3 regions of the Paenibacillus sp. MAH-35 genome follow, and region 2 is predicted to be linked to each of the others. Evidence: riboswitches for the same ligand, from Rfam matches in the RefSeq annotation. Region 2 holds a riboswitch; each other region holds the start of a gene.
What was found. Region 2 has a riboswitch for cyclic di-GMP ahead of AC3Y2E_RS30635 (hypothetical protein). Riboswitches for the same ligand answer to the same signal wherever they lie in the genome.
Positions count from the first base shown of each region.

Region 1: another riboswitch for cyclic di-GMP. It lies ahead of ggt (gamma-glutamyltransferase); the one in region 2 lies ahead of AC3Y2E_RS30635 (hypothetical protein).
Region 3: another riboswitch for cyclic di-GMP. It lies ahead of AC3Y2E_RS18975 (transglutaminase-like domain-containing protein); the one in region 2 lies ahead of AC3Y2E_RS30635 (hypothetical protein).

Region 1 is NZ_JBYUPU010000007.1:204,857-209,384, reverse strand. It holds gene pdxR (MocR-like pyridoxine biosynthesis transcription factor PdxR) at 1-906, shown strand, start outside; gene AC3Y2E_RS10320 (HAD-IIB family hydrolase) at 1,049-1,810, shown strand; cyclic di-GMP riboswitch class I at 2,263-2,358, shown strand; gene ggt (gamma-glutamyltransferase) at 2,615-4,234, shown strand; gene AC3Y2E_RS10310 (methyl-accepting chemotaxis protein) at 4,358-4,528, shown strand, end outside.
Region 2 is NZ_JBYUPU010000050.1:20,745-25,272, forward strand. It holds gene AC3Y2E_RS30625 (hypothetical protein) at 1-244, shown strand, start outside; gene AC3Y2E_RS30630 (MOSC domain-containing protein) at 325-1,008, shown strand; gene AC3Y2E_RS30635 (hypothetical protein) at 1,803-2,069, opposite strand; cyclic di-GMP riboswitch class I at 2,133-2,218, opposite strand; gene AC3Y2E_RS30640 (methyl-accepting chemotaxis protein) at 2,430-4,181, shown strand.
Region 3 is NZ_JBYUPU010000017.1:96,213-100,740, reverse strand. It holds gene AC3Y2E_RS18980 (collagen binding domain-containing protein) at 1-2,043, opposite strand, end outside; gene AC3Y2E_RS18975 (transglutaminase-like domain-containing protein) at 2,297-3,097, opposite strand; cyclic di-GMP riboswitch class I at 3,111-3,197, opposite strand; cyclic di-GMP riboswitch class I at 3,263-3,353, opposite strand; gene AC3Y2E_RS18970 (alpha/beta hydrolase family protein) at 3,559-4,374, opposite strand.

The sequences.
Region 1 (4,528 bases), on a different contig from region 2:
GCCCATCCGGAGCAGATTCTGATCGGCTCTACGCCGCAACAGCTCGTTTCCCTCCTATGCCAGCTGCTGCAGCCGCACCTGTACCGTATCGGAGTCGAAAATCCCGGTTATGACGGCGCACGGAATACGTTTATTAATTACGGATTTCAGGTGAGCCCGATCCCGCTCGATTCGGACGGACTCTTGATGGAGCAACTGGAAGCGAGCCGCGCCAATGTGATGTACGTAAGCCCGTCTCAGCAATTCGTTAACAAGATGGCGATGTCCGAGGCGAAGCGGCAGCAGCTCGTTCATTGGGTGAGTCGTAACGGGTATCTGATCGAAGACGATTACGAATGGGAGTATAAGTATGAAGACCGGTTTCTGCCCTCCATCCAAAGTCTGGCTCCGGACAAAGTGATCTACGTCGGCAGAATTTCCAAGACGCTGCTGCCGGCGGCGAATATCAGCTATCTGATCCTGCCGTATGAGATGCTCTCTGCCTTTTACGCGAAAGTTCCCGAATATGACCAGCCGGTTGCCAGACTGGACCAATTGACATTCGCCTCGTATGTCGGCGAAGGATACTGGTACAAGCATCTTCAGAAAATGCGGAAGACGTACGAGGCGAAGCGGAGGACGTTTTTCGATGCGGTCTCTTTGTATTTCGGCAGTTCGGCGGAGGCGGAATCCAAAGACGCCGGACTGCATGCTTTTTTCACGGTCAAGAGCGGGCGCAGCGAATCCGAGCTGATCGAACGGGCTCTCGCCAAAGGAGTGCAAGTGTACGGTACGTCACGGTACTGGACACGGCGGACAGAAGCGTATCCGACGCTGCTGCTGGGCTATGGGGCGTTAAGCGGCCCGGACATCCGCACCGGCATCCGGCTGCTTGCTGAAGCGTGGCTTGAAGCCGATATCCGGTGAGGGGGCGCTTTTTTCTCTTTTCTTATTTTTCATCACCCATTGCTCACGCTTGTCCTATTCAATATGTTCATTCTGTCCCTTCCGCCGGCCGATGGTTCTGTTTACTATGGAGCATAGATTCTTTCATAAGGTGGCTGAGGACATGAACTTTATTTTTGACTTGGACGGTACGATTTGCTTTAAAGGGCAGAAGATCTCAAGCGGAATTGCAGACTTGCTGGTCGAGCTGGAGCAAGCCGGCCATGTTGTCGGTTTTGCTTCCGCCCGTCCTTGCCGGGATATGCTTCCCGTCTTGGATGAACGGTTGAGAAACCGGCTTCTGATCGGAGCCAACGGGGCGATGACTTATTTCGGGGGCGAGCTTCAAGCCTCGGTTCCGATCCCTGCCGGACTTGCGAAGGAACTGCTGCATCTTTTACAAGAGTTCGATGCCGAATATCTAATCGACGACAGATGGAATTACGCCTGCCGCATGGCGGATTCGCATCCCTTCCTCCGCTTTGTAGACCCGGACAAGCTCGCGGCCCGCATCGAATTGGACCAGATCGAATCGTATATGAAAATCGTAGTGCTGTCCGGCTCCGATTTCGGCGAGTTATCCCGGAGATTGGAGCGGATGGACGTAACGATCCACCACCATTCGACAGAAGGAATACTCGATCTGACCTACAAGGGCGTAAACAAAATGTCGGCTCTGGAGTTGTCGGGTATTCCCGGCGGTCCGTTCGTCTGCTTCGGAAACGACATGAACGATCTGCCGCTGTTCGAGAAGGCCCATCATTCGGTGGCGATCGGGGATTACGAGCCTTTACTGCGAATCGCGAAGGAACGAATCCCGGCAGACGAGCATACGGAATGCAGCATCATCCGTAAGCTTCGCGAGCTGGGCGAACGATATGCATGACTTTCGGATCAAAACGTCTGGCTTCAACCTGTCTCCTTATGGAAGGGACAGGTTTTTTCATGCCAAAAGTCGCATTTCCGTATGGCCAGGGAGGCGGGAAATTGGGAGTTATGCTTTTTTCGCAAACAGGTCTGCCCGGGCTCGCGCGGGGAACGTTTACAAATCTTCCAAGTCGTTTTACAATATTTAACTTGTATGCAGGAGACGATCATGCTACAAATAAGGAATATAGTGCCAAACGAATTCCAGAGATTAACTGAAATGATTCAAATGTAACAACGGAGTATCCTATATAGTGGGAAAACGACAAATTTCACCATAAGAAACATCAAAAACTTCATCGAAAAATGACGATGAATGGCGTTTTCTGCCATGGAAATGTTTAAAAACACTTGAAATAATTATTATATAAGTTATTATAGTACGTAAGACTCAGTATATGGATGTTTCATAACAGAAAAAGGCACACTGTCCGAAAGGGCAGGCCGCAAAGCTACAGGGGCTACCCCTTCCGTCCCGCACGGAAGGCATGCCAGCCAGTTGCCTGTCACCAACGGCCAGTGGAGTCTATGGAGGTGACAATTACTTTGTCGCCTTTTTTTGTGTGCGCAGAAAGGGGGAGATGCGATAAACCCGGCATAAGGCTCGACATTTACGGCCATTATCCACTAAGCAATATACCAATGGAGGGTAGAGTATATGACGAAAGGCTTTCGAAAAAAAATAGCTCTTATTACGCTCATATTCACCTTATGTTTCAGCAGCATCGCCGCGGCGGCGCAATCGACAGGCCGTCCGACCACGATGGGGACGAACGGCATGGTAACTACCCAGCATTATCTGGCTTCCGCAGCGGCGCTCAAAGTGCTCCAGGACGGCGGTAATGCGGTTGATGCGGCGATCGCGGCGGCGGCTGTTTTGTCGGTCGTATATCCGCACTACGTCAGCATCGGCGGAGACGCGTTCTGGATGGTTTACAATGCGGAAACGAAAGAGCTGAAAGCATTAAACGCGAGCGGCCGCTCCGGGGAAAATGTCACGATCGATTTCTACAAAAACCTCGGCTACAGCCAAATCCCAAGCCGCGGCTACTTGTCGGCCAACACCGTGCCCGGCGCCGTATCGGGCTGGGAAGAAGCATACAAATACGCCAAAACGTCGATGAAAAACAGCTTGCCGTGGGATCGACTGCTGGAGCCGGCAATCCAGTATGCAGGCAAAGGCTTCCCGGTTACACCGAACCAGGAGCTCTGGACGATTATCGATACCGATACGACGCAGCCGGAGATCAAAAATCTGCAGCGGTTCGAGACGTTCCGCAACACCTTTTTGAAGCCGAACGGCGACGTGTACAAAGCCGGAGATTTGTTCGTTCAGAAAGATTTGGCCCATACGCTCGAGCAGATTGCCAAAAAAGGAGCCGACGGGTTCTATAAAGGCGAAGTGGCCGAGAAAATTGTCGCGGACATTCAGAAGCACGGCGGCGTAATGACGAAAAAAGATTATGCCGACCACAAGGCGAACTGGGTAGACCCGATCTCGGCGAACTACCGCGGCTATACGGCTTACAATTTCCCGCCGAACACGCAGGGCATGGCATCCTTGTCGATCCTGAACATTTTGAACAACTTCGATCTGAAAAACGACGTGGAAGAAGGCAGTGCCGATTACTATCACTTGATTGTCGAAGCGACGAAGCACGCCTTTGCCGATCGGGACAAGTGGTTGACGGACCCGGAATTCGCCGATATTCCGGTGGATGAGATTTTGTCGAAAGAACGTGGAATCGAGCTTGCTTCCCGGATCGACATGACGCAAGTATCGAATAACTTGAAGCCGCTCGATCCGAAGGGCGATACGGTCTGGCTGGGGATCGTGGACAAAGACGGAAACGCTGTATCGATGATTCAGAGCCACTACTTTGACTACGGCTCGGGCGTCGTAGCCGACGGTACGGGCGTATTGCTGCAAAACCGCGGCAGCTTCTTCTCCCTGGACCCGGATCATATCAACCGTCTGGAGCCGAACAAACGGACGTTCCATACGCTGAACCCGGCGATGCTTTTCAAGCACGGCAAGCCTTATCTGGTGTACGGTACGCAAGGGGGAGAGGGACAGCCGCAAACGCAAACCTCGCTCGTGACCCGGATTATCGATTACGGATTTACGGTGCAGCAAGCGATCGAGGCGCCTAGATGGCTGTACGGCCGGACGGTCGGCGCCCAGTCGAACGACGTGAAGGTCGAAGGAAGAATTCCGAAAGAAGTGCAGGACGAGCTGATTCGGAGAGGCCACTCGATCGTTGAGCTTGAAGCTTACACGGACATTATGGGACAATCCGGCGCAATTCTGATTCATCCGGATACGAATGTGAAATTTGGCGGAGCAGACCCACGTGGGGAAGGGGCCGCACTCGGTTACTAATTGGTCGCTCCTTATCGCTTAGGTTTCGGCAGACAGGCAGCCGGATCTGAGCATAAGGAGCCTTCTTGTGACTGGACATCGGCTCGATCCCAATTAATCAACTTAGGATAGGGGTTAAATGAAGTGTTATCGAACGAACAACCGGACAACAACCGAAAAGGAATTGTTACGATCGGCAAGCGGATTACCGGCAAGCTTCAAAACAAACTGATCATCTTTTTTCTGTTAGTCGCACTCGTTCCGCTGATCGGCACCGCCATCTTCGTCTACCAAAAAGGATCTTCCGAGCTGATA
Region 2 (4,528 bases):
AATAGAGGACTACAGGTTTTTTTACTACTCCGGCCAAATAAATGATCCTGCGATCGCCAGACTGCAGGTCGTCTGGCAGGACGGCGTATCCCAGGACGTCACGGTGCAAAATGGCCTTTATCAAGTGATCCGGGCGCTGCCGGCACGTTCATCGACATGGAATCCCCAAGACAAACTGATCGCATACGACAGTCAAGACCGGACCCTATACGAGCTTAGTCCGGAACGCAACGAAATACGCTGATCTCCCGCCGGCTTGAGTTGATGGCCATCCTCTCAGCGTGTATGCTGTACAGAGAGGATCGTATAAAGGAGATCGGAGTTATGGATATTCGCATCGTATCGCTTAATGTCGGAAAACCGCAGTCGTTCATCTACAAAGGCGCCGCAGTAGAAACGGGGATCTTCAAGCAGCCGGCGGAGCAAGGTCCGGTCCTGCTGACCGCAACCAATTTTGCAGGCGACGGCCAGGCCGATCTCGTCCACCACGGGGGGCCGGACAAAGCCGTATGCGTCTATCCGTTCGAGCATTATGCTTACTGGGAGCGCGAGTTGAACCGGACTATGCATTACGGGGCGTTCGGGGAAAATTTGACGGTGCTCGGCATGACAGAGGACCGGGTGTGCATCGGCGATATTTACGCCTCGGGAGAGGTACGGCTTCAAGTGACGCAGCCGAGGCAGCCGTGTCACAAGCTGGCCAAAAAATACGATATCCCGGACCTCGCGCTGCGGGTGCAGCATACGGGCTACACCGGCTTTTATTGCCGCGTGCTGACGCCGGGACTGTTCGACCGGAACGCCCCTCTGACCTTGGAGCGCCGGCACCCGCTCGGCATAACCGTTCAATACGCCAACACGATCAAACATCACGACAAGATCAACCTGGACGGCATTGCCGCCCTGCTGGCAGTAGAGGAGCTGTCGGGCAACTGGCGGGCCTCCTTCGAGAAACGAATCGCAGGAACCGAACCGTCCGAGGGCGAGCGGTTAAACGGGAAGCCGTAACCCTCGGCTCTGCATCCTCGTTCTTGCGAGCAGACCGCGTTTTGTCTTCGCTGAAACGACATATGTGCGGGTTAGTTAAATGGCAAACTGGCTAACTAGTTAACTAATTAACTAATTAACTAATGAGCTAACTAACCAACTCTAACCAACCAAATAGGAGCCTTTAGTACCCTATTTTCGGCCTTTTCAAATAACTAACACGAATAGAGGCGGTCTGCACCCCTTATTTCAACCAACTGGTCGCGTCTGCACCCTTTTCGCCGATTTTAACAGCTCCTAATCGCTCTTATTCCGTGTCCAGGCCAGTTTTCGGACAAAATAAAGCATACAAACGAGACTGTCGATTCATTGTGTAGAAGTGTTAGCAAGACCGTTCCAAGTGAAAAGTTACCTTCTTCTGCTCAAACAGGTTGTCCGGAATCCCTTGATTGAATAAGGATTGTAAGGTAGGGGATTCCAGACAAAACTCGCCAGAAGGTAATCTTTTCCCTTTCCACTTGGTTGTCCACAATGAATCGACAGCCTCACAAACCGCTCTTATTCGGTTCTGTCCCCGCTTGGAGCTGGACAACAGGCTAAAGCTAAACGGCCGCCCACGATAGGCGACTTTGCAGTACTGCCGCACTTGGAGCACTTGTGGCACTTGCGGCACTTGCGGCACTTGCTGACTCGACAAGCAGATGGCCCCATCCCCGTTTTAGTACGGTGGAAACTTTGATCTACCCAAAAAAGACCGGCAAGGCTCAACCTTCATCCGAAGGCTGGACTTTGCCGGTCTTTCCATATTTCCTCTATTAGCAAGCACAAGGCTTGAACGTATGATCTTTGATCGTCCGGACTACTTTAATCGACGTAACGGAAGTAGCCAGCGGCTGTCTTGGCTTGAAGGTGAGATTCAAGAAATCGGTAAGCTCCACTTCATGACCGGAATTTTTGAACGCTTCGACGAAATCGCCGACAGTCGGTTTTTTGCCGAGCTCGCAATAGATGTCGATCTGCTTGCTCACTTTGCCAAATTTGTCAAAATACTCCACCGTCGAGTAATATCTTTCCTTCAACATACAGTTCCTCCTAAGAAGTGTAGTCTACCGAATGTTGATGGAGCAGCTTCGCCTCCAACCATTTTCGGCAACCCGGCCGCCTTAGAGAATCCTCCTTAGGCCCGTCGGCTTTGCGTCCCGGACTTTCGTCCGGTTTGCCTTTATCGTCCTGCTCAGAAACGCGCTTTCATACCCGTATTACCTTCTACTATACAATATTACGGGACATTTTTCTAGACGAAATCTTCCAAGTCAAGATGAAATTCGAGCACTCGTTTTGCTGCTTTAGCACTATTCACTTTGTGTTGGTTCTTGTCGAATAAAAAGTATACCCGGATGCCGAGATGGCGGAAGGGAAATCCATATATAGGGGGAACGAGCATGTCTACTCATTGGAGCCGGAGCATCATTGCCAAGCTGAGCTTTTTCGCCGCGCTGTGCGCACTGCTGATGACGGCCGGACAAGCCGCAATTTCTTATTTGCAGCAAAAGGATCAGTATTATAACGAGCTCAAACAGTACCAGCAGATGGTGCACAAGTCTGTCGAGCAGCATGCCGGAAAGTTCGCTTCGCTCAAAGACTTTATCAAGACCAACAAAAAAGCCGATCTGGCACAGCCGGGCATTGCCCTTATTCAACCTTATATGGACCTGTACACCGGATCGGGCGGCGTGGCCAATACGTATCTGCTCTATCCCGGAACGATCGAATCCGGGGGCAAAACCGCGATGACGATCATGCTCGCGAACAAATCGCTTGCCGATTCCGGCTTCCAGCCTTCCACTCCGTACGAGCTGCCTCCGGCATTTACGAAAGCGATCCGGGCGGCGGAGAGCGGCGAGATCGGGGTATCCGACGTATTTTCCGACGATTATGGGACATGGGTCAGTATTTTGAGTGCGATACGCGATGAGAATGGCGGCGTTACGGCCATTTTGGGTATTGATTTCGATTATGCGAACGTACAGCATCAGCTGGACGCCAAGCTGAGAACCAGCTTGCTGGTCGGCCTCCTCACCGGGACGATCGCCGTGGCAATGATGATCGCCGTCATCGTATGGATCATCAGGCCGGTTCGCGAACTGACCCGGATTACTCAGAAAGTGGCCGGCGGGGATCTGACCGAATCGGTCTCGATCCGGCGCAAGGACGAGATCGGCGAGCTGTCCGCCTACTTCGGCGTCATGATCGGCAATATCCGCGAGATGATCGGGCGCATCCGCGAGACGTCGGACGTCGTCGCCGAGAACGCCGAGACGCTGCACGGAGGATCGGAGCAGACATCGGAAGCTGCCCGCCACGTCGCCATGTCGATCGAGCAGGTAGCGGCCGGTACCGAGCGGCAGTTGACGAGCTCGGAGGAAAGCGCCAAAGCGATGGAGGAGATGGCGCAGGGTGTCCAGCGGATCGCGGAGTCGGCGGTAACCGCAGCCGATTCGTCCAATCAGGCGTACTTGCTCGCCGAACAGGGAAGCGAGCAGGTGCGCGGCAACAGACGACAGATGACGGCCATTCAGGGTGCCGTCAACAGCGCGTCCGGCTCCATGGAACGGTTGGGCCGGTTATCCGACGAGATCGGATCGATTACATCGCTCATCTCGACCATCGCCGGACAGACGAACCTGCTCGCTCTGAATGCGGCGATCGAAGCGGCCCGGGCCGGGGAACACGGCCGCGGCTTCGCCGTCGTATCCGGTGAAATCCGCAAGCTCGCCGAGCAGTCCCGACAAGCTGCGGTCCAGATCCACGATCTCGTCGATTCGATCCAGGCGGGGACCCGCGAAGCGATCCAGACGATGCAGACGGGAGCCAGCGAAGTGGAGGGCATGTCCGAAACCGTCGAATCGGTCGACCGTTTATTTACGAGCATCGTCGGTTCGATCGAAGAGGTAACCCGTCAGATTATGGAGGTATCCGCCTCGTCCGAGCAGATGTCCGCGAGCTCGCAGGAGGTAAGCGCCTCGATCGCCGAACTGGCGCACATCTCGAAGCAGGCGACCGAGTACACGCATCAAGTCGCGGCCAGCTCGGAAGAGCAGCTCGCATCCATGGAAGAAATCGTCCGCTCGTCCACCGCTTTGCACGATACGGCGCAGCAGCTGCGAAGCGTAATCGACAAATTCAAAACGTAAAACGTACGGGCTCCCTTCTTATTTTGTAATCAAATTGAAATGTTATTTTCATGGAACTCTAATGTTCGGGCGTTATACTAATTCTCGACCCCCTTTTTTCATATATAATGTTTACGACCCGCGGCCCGTTGCTTGCGGGTCGCTTTTTTTGCGCTTCATCGCAGCCGCCGGGATACAAAGATTTCCGGACGTTCAGGAGCATAATCGCCCCGTCCAGTAAGGCTCGCCTTATTTGTAATCAAACTGAAATCTGTTTTTCATCTCTCTCTAATGTTTACGCGCTATACTAATTCTCGACCCCCTTTTTTCATATATAAATGTTACGACCCGCGGCCCGTTGCTTGCGG
Region 3 (4,528 bases), on a different contig from region 2:
CAGCTCGCTGCCTTTGGCGACTCCGTTCCGCTTCCCGGTCAGCGTCATCTCGTAAACCCGTACCGAATCCGGCACATACGTCTGGCTTTGCCCCAGAACGTCGGTCACTTTGGCTCCTGCAATCGGGTCCAGATTGTAGTTCAGCTTGACGTTCCACGTGATCTCTTTGTTAACGGGATCGTACGTGCCGTCTTTGCTGCCGTTATTGTTCGTATAGTCGTCAGGGGTGAAAGTCGCTTCCCTGTTGATCGGTCCGAACGACTTGCCATTTTCGGTCCAGGTAACGGAAGCTCTATTGATCAAGCCTTTGGTTTTATCCGTTTTCCAGCCGAGGTTGAATTTCGTTTTGTATTCAACGGTTACCGTCTTATCGATCGTTTTGTTGAACTTGATCACAAATCCGCTGCGGGGGTCCGGAGATTCGACCGTGTAGTCGCTCTTCGGCAACTCGATCCCGCCGGCTTTCACGCTCAGCGAATCCGGAAGAAACTCCAATCCCCCGTTCGGAAACGTATCCGTCAGGACGACGTTGTCCATGCTGTACTTCGTGCCGTCCGGCTTGGTATCCTCATTCATGCTGAGGCGCCAGGTCGTCGTTTTGTCCTTGTAATCGGTATAATTCGTGCCCCGGTTCTCTTTGACTAAAACGCGGCTTTTCTGAACCGGAACCGTTACTCCAACGTTAGTTCCGTTCGATACGACTTTGTTCGTTACTTTTTCCGTCTCGGAAGTGAGACGGTCGACCGGTTTCGTCTGATACACGATCGTATACGCCGAATCGATATCGGACTTGAACTGCAGCTTGAACCCGTTCGCGGTCGGAGTTACCTGGTAAGCGGAAGCGGGTATCAGCTCCGTCGTCGCTTCCTTGTATACCTTCAACGATTCGGAGACCCATACATGATTAGCGGAGAACTGATCCTCGATGATTGCTTTATCCTGGGTAATCTTGCTCTCGCTGAAATTGTACTTGACGGTCCAGGTTACGATTCCGGTAGCAGCTTCCACCTTATACGACTTCTCCAAAAACTTGCCCCTCTGTACGGTAACTTCCGCCGTAGCCTTCACGTCGGCGATCCCTTCGCCGGACAACACGGCGGTATTGGGGAATTTCGTCTGGTCTCCCGTAATTCGCGTCGAGGCATGCACTTCATAAGCTTTGCTGATCGTCTCGTCGCGGAACAGCACCTTAAACGCGCCGGTTCCGTTCGTCTCGACCGTATATTCGCTGCTGTCCACCAGAGCGCCGGTCACGGCCGAGCCGTCGCCGTTCACTTGAAGATGGTACACCTTAACCGAATCGGCGATTAACTCGAGTCCGCCAGGAAGCGTATCGCTTACGACCGCCTTCTTCACTGTATCCAGCGACTTGTTAATTTGAATTTTCCAGTCGATCTGGTTTTTGCCGGCCGCTTGCCCCTGCTTATCGATCAGCTTGCCGCCTTTCGGCTTCAGATGAACGATGACCGTTTGCACGCCGCCTTTTACCGGAATCGCAATAATAACTTCCGTGCTTCCATTAATGACTTCTTTCTTAAATTCGGTGCGGATCTCCAGCTTGCCGCTCACATTGGAGTGAGACTCCACATAATCGTTAAACGTCATCACAACTTTGCCGTCCCGGCTCACTGTAAAATGCCCCACAGTCCCTTGTCCGGAGACGAGCGGTTCGTTGATATCCGTGAAAATTTCAAACTGTGACGGCAGGTCGAACGTAAATATACTGTCCTTCGTATAGCCGTGGCCGTTCGGAAGCTCCCACTCGTAAGCCAGATTTACGGCTGCCCCTACGTCCAGACTGCTGCCCGGATTGTAGACGGTGTCGATCACCGTACCGTTCTGATCGGTCAGGACGATTTTCGTCAAGATACTCCCGGCATTAACGACCGGAGGCGCATACACCGCGTTCGTCACTTGCCCGTACACGGAATTTTGAACGTTCCCTGAAGTACCGGCGCTCATCCAGGCGACCGTGCCTCCAAACATAGTTTGAAACAGCAGTAACCATGCAAGTACGAGTCCACTCATTCTTTTCTTTTTCATAAATTCCTTCGGTCTCCCTACACCCTGATTATGAATTTTGACTGTTCTGAACCTGCCTCTCGCGCGCAGGACGGCACGTCAGAACACGTGCCGACAAGGAGCCTTCGTGCCAACCACCTCCGCTTGTCTCGATTGGCGCACGATCCGGCCTAGGTTTCCTGCATTATAACGCTGCCGGCTATACAATTTCTGAACAAACTGGAAAAAGCCTTGGACATGTCGTCCAAAGCCGGTTTCCGATTGATTTTATTTTTTAATAATATTTGGCTGCCGCATACCGGGTAGCGTCCTTGGTCATCTCGAACGTTTTGCCGTTCTCTTTCCAGCCCGCGTCGACGGTCGTGTCTATGGTTGTCCATGCCCCGTCGTAATAAACTTCATTCCAAGCATGATACACATCAACGTAATCCGTCGTCCCCATTACCAGTTTGGCGGGAATATCGACGCTCCGCAGCATCGCGGCGAACAGCGCCGCATAGCCGTAACATATATCCTTTTCCAGCGCGACCGTACGGTCGATATCCGGTATATAATCTGCAGGCACATTGGCGGCCAGCGTTTCGTCGTAACGGATCGTACCGGTCACATATTCGTAAATCGCCCGAACTTTCTCCATATCGGTTGCCGCCGTTTTTGTCAATTCCTTCGCAATGGCTGCCGCCCGGCTTGTCTCGCTCCAGTTGACGTTTTGCACCGGATTCAAGTAGACGTTCGCGTCATTGTCCATATCCAGCGTGACTGCGGCTTCCCGCACCACTTTATATTTGCTGCCGCTCACTTGCTCCAGCAGGGTGACCGTATAGTCGCCGTTGCCCATTTGCAGCGGGAACGTCTCTTCCCATTTGCCCGGAGTGAGCAGGTAGGTGTACTTGTCTGGTCCTTTCGTTACCATAACTTTCGTCTTGACGTCATCTCTGACGTCGTATCGAACCCCGATCGTCCCTCTGTCCACATGGTCCAGGTTTAGCCAATCCTCGGCAGTCGCGGCAAACGCGGCCGGCGCAGGGATCAAAAACGCGATCAACATCGTGATGGCAAGCAACAGGTTACGCATGTTGCAAACTCCTTTCGGCGGCCAGGCTGCCATTTGACGGTGTCAAGAAGGCCCTATAGCTTTGCGTCCTTGCCTTTCGGCAAGTTTGCTATTATCGTATTTGAGTTTGATAGACTGGGAACGGGAGGTTGTCTGGCAAAAAAAGCACAAAAAAAAGCGTAATCGTTCGGTAACTGGCTGCCATCTGACCGCGCGGGGTCAGGAAGGCCCTGTAGCTTTGCGTCCTTGCCTTTCGACAAGTTTGCCGTTATCGTGAAAAGCTTTCTTCCTGCTCCTATCATACCAAAATTATCAATTCCTATCAACCATAATTTGCTATTCGGTTCATAGGTCCGTCTGTGGGCGCAAACGGGTTCGGAAGGATCATCGCAAGCCGGGACAAGCTACGTTTTTTGGGATCACACCGCTGTTTCATCTGCCTCAAAACGTGTCCGTTCCAGGCCCGCGTTCGTGCCGTTGTACTACTCAACCGGCGACTTCCACACCCGACCCGCCCATTCAAAAATCGAATCCAGCACCTGCTCGTCCTCTTCCCGTGGGAATACGTGCCCCCGCCCCTGGTAGACGTGCAGCGCATACGGCTTGCCTGCCGCTTCCAAGGCCACCGCCAACCGGTGCGCGTGCTCCACGCCGACATGCTCGTCCTCCGAACCGTGAACGATCAAGACCGGCGACTTGATGCTGTCCGCCCAGCATACCGGCGACCGCTGCCTGTACGCCTCTTCGTCTTTGCGGGGGTGCCCCACGACCCTTTTCAGCATACGCCTCAAATCCACCCGCTCCTCATACGTAAGCAGCAGGTCGCTGACGCCTCCCCAGACGACGACGGGGCCGACGCCTTCACACTCTTTGGCCGCCAGCAGCGCCATCATCGCCCCCCGGGAGAAACCAATCAACAAAACGGGCAAGTCGTTCCGCGTTTGCGGCAGATCTCTTAAGAGACGTATGGCGTTATACAAATCGAACCGGTCTTCTCCCGCGAAGTCTTCACGCCCCTCTCCCCCGTCGTTTCCTCTATAGAAAGGAGCAAATACGGAATATCCGCGCCGGGCCAGCGTCACGATCCGGGCAATGCGCACCATCCCCACGCTGCGGATGCCTCCCCTGCAGTAGACGAGCGGGGGCAGGGCCTCACGGGACTCCGGTGCGGCCCAGTATCCTTTTACTTTCAAACCTTGACTTACGTATGTAATCTTCCACAATTGAACGCCCGGTTCGGGGTCGGCCAGCCTTTCCCGCTCCAGCACGGTCCCATCCGGCACCTCTCTCGACTCCATCGCCGCAACCTCTTCCGGTGTGTATGATGCTCCCCATCATACCGAAACAAACCGGCCATTTCAAATTCGCAGCCCGTATACGCAAAGCCAAGTTCGGCTTTGACAGCTTTTGGAGGTTTCGGTAGACTGAAGTAAAACGAGCCGAAGGAAGGGC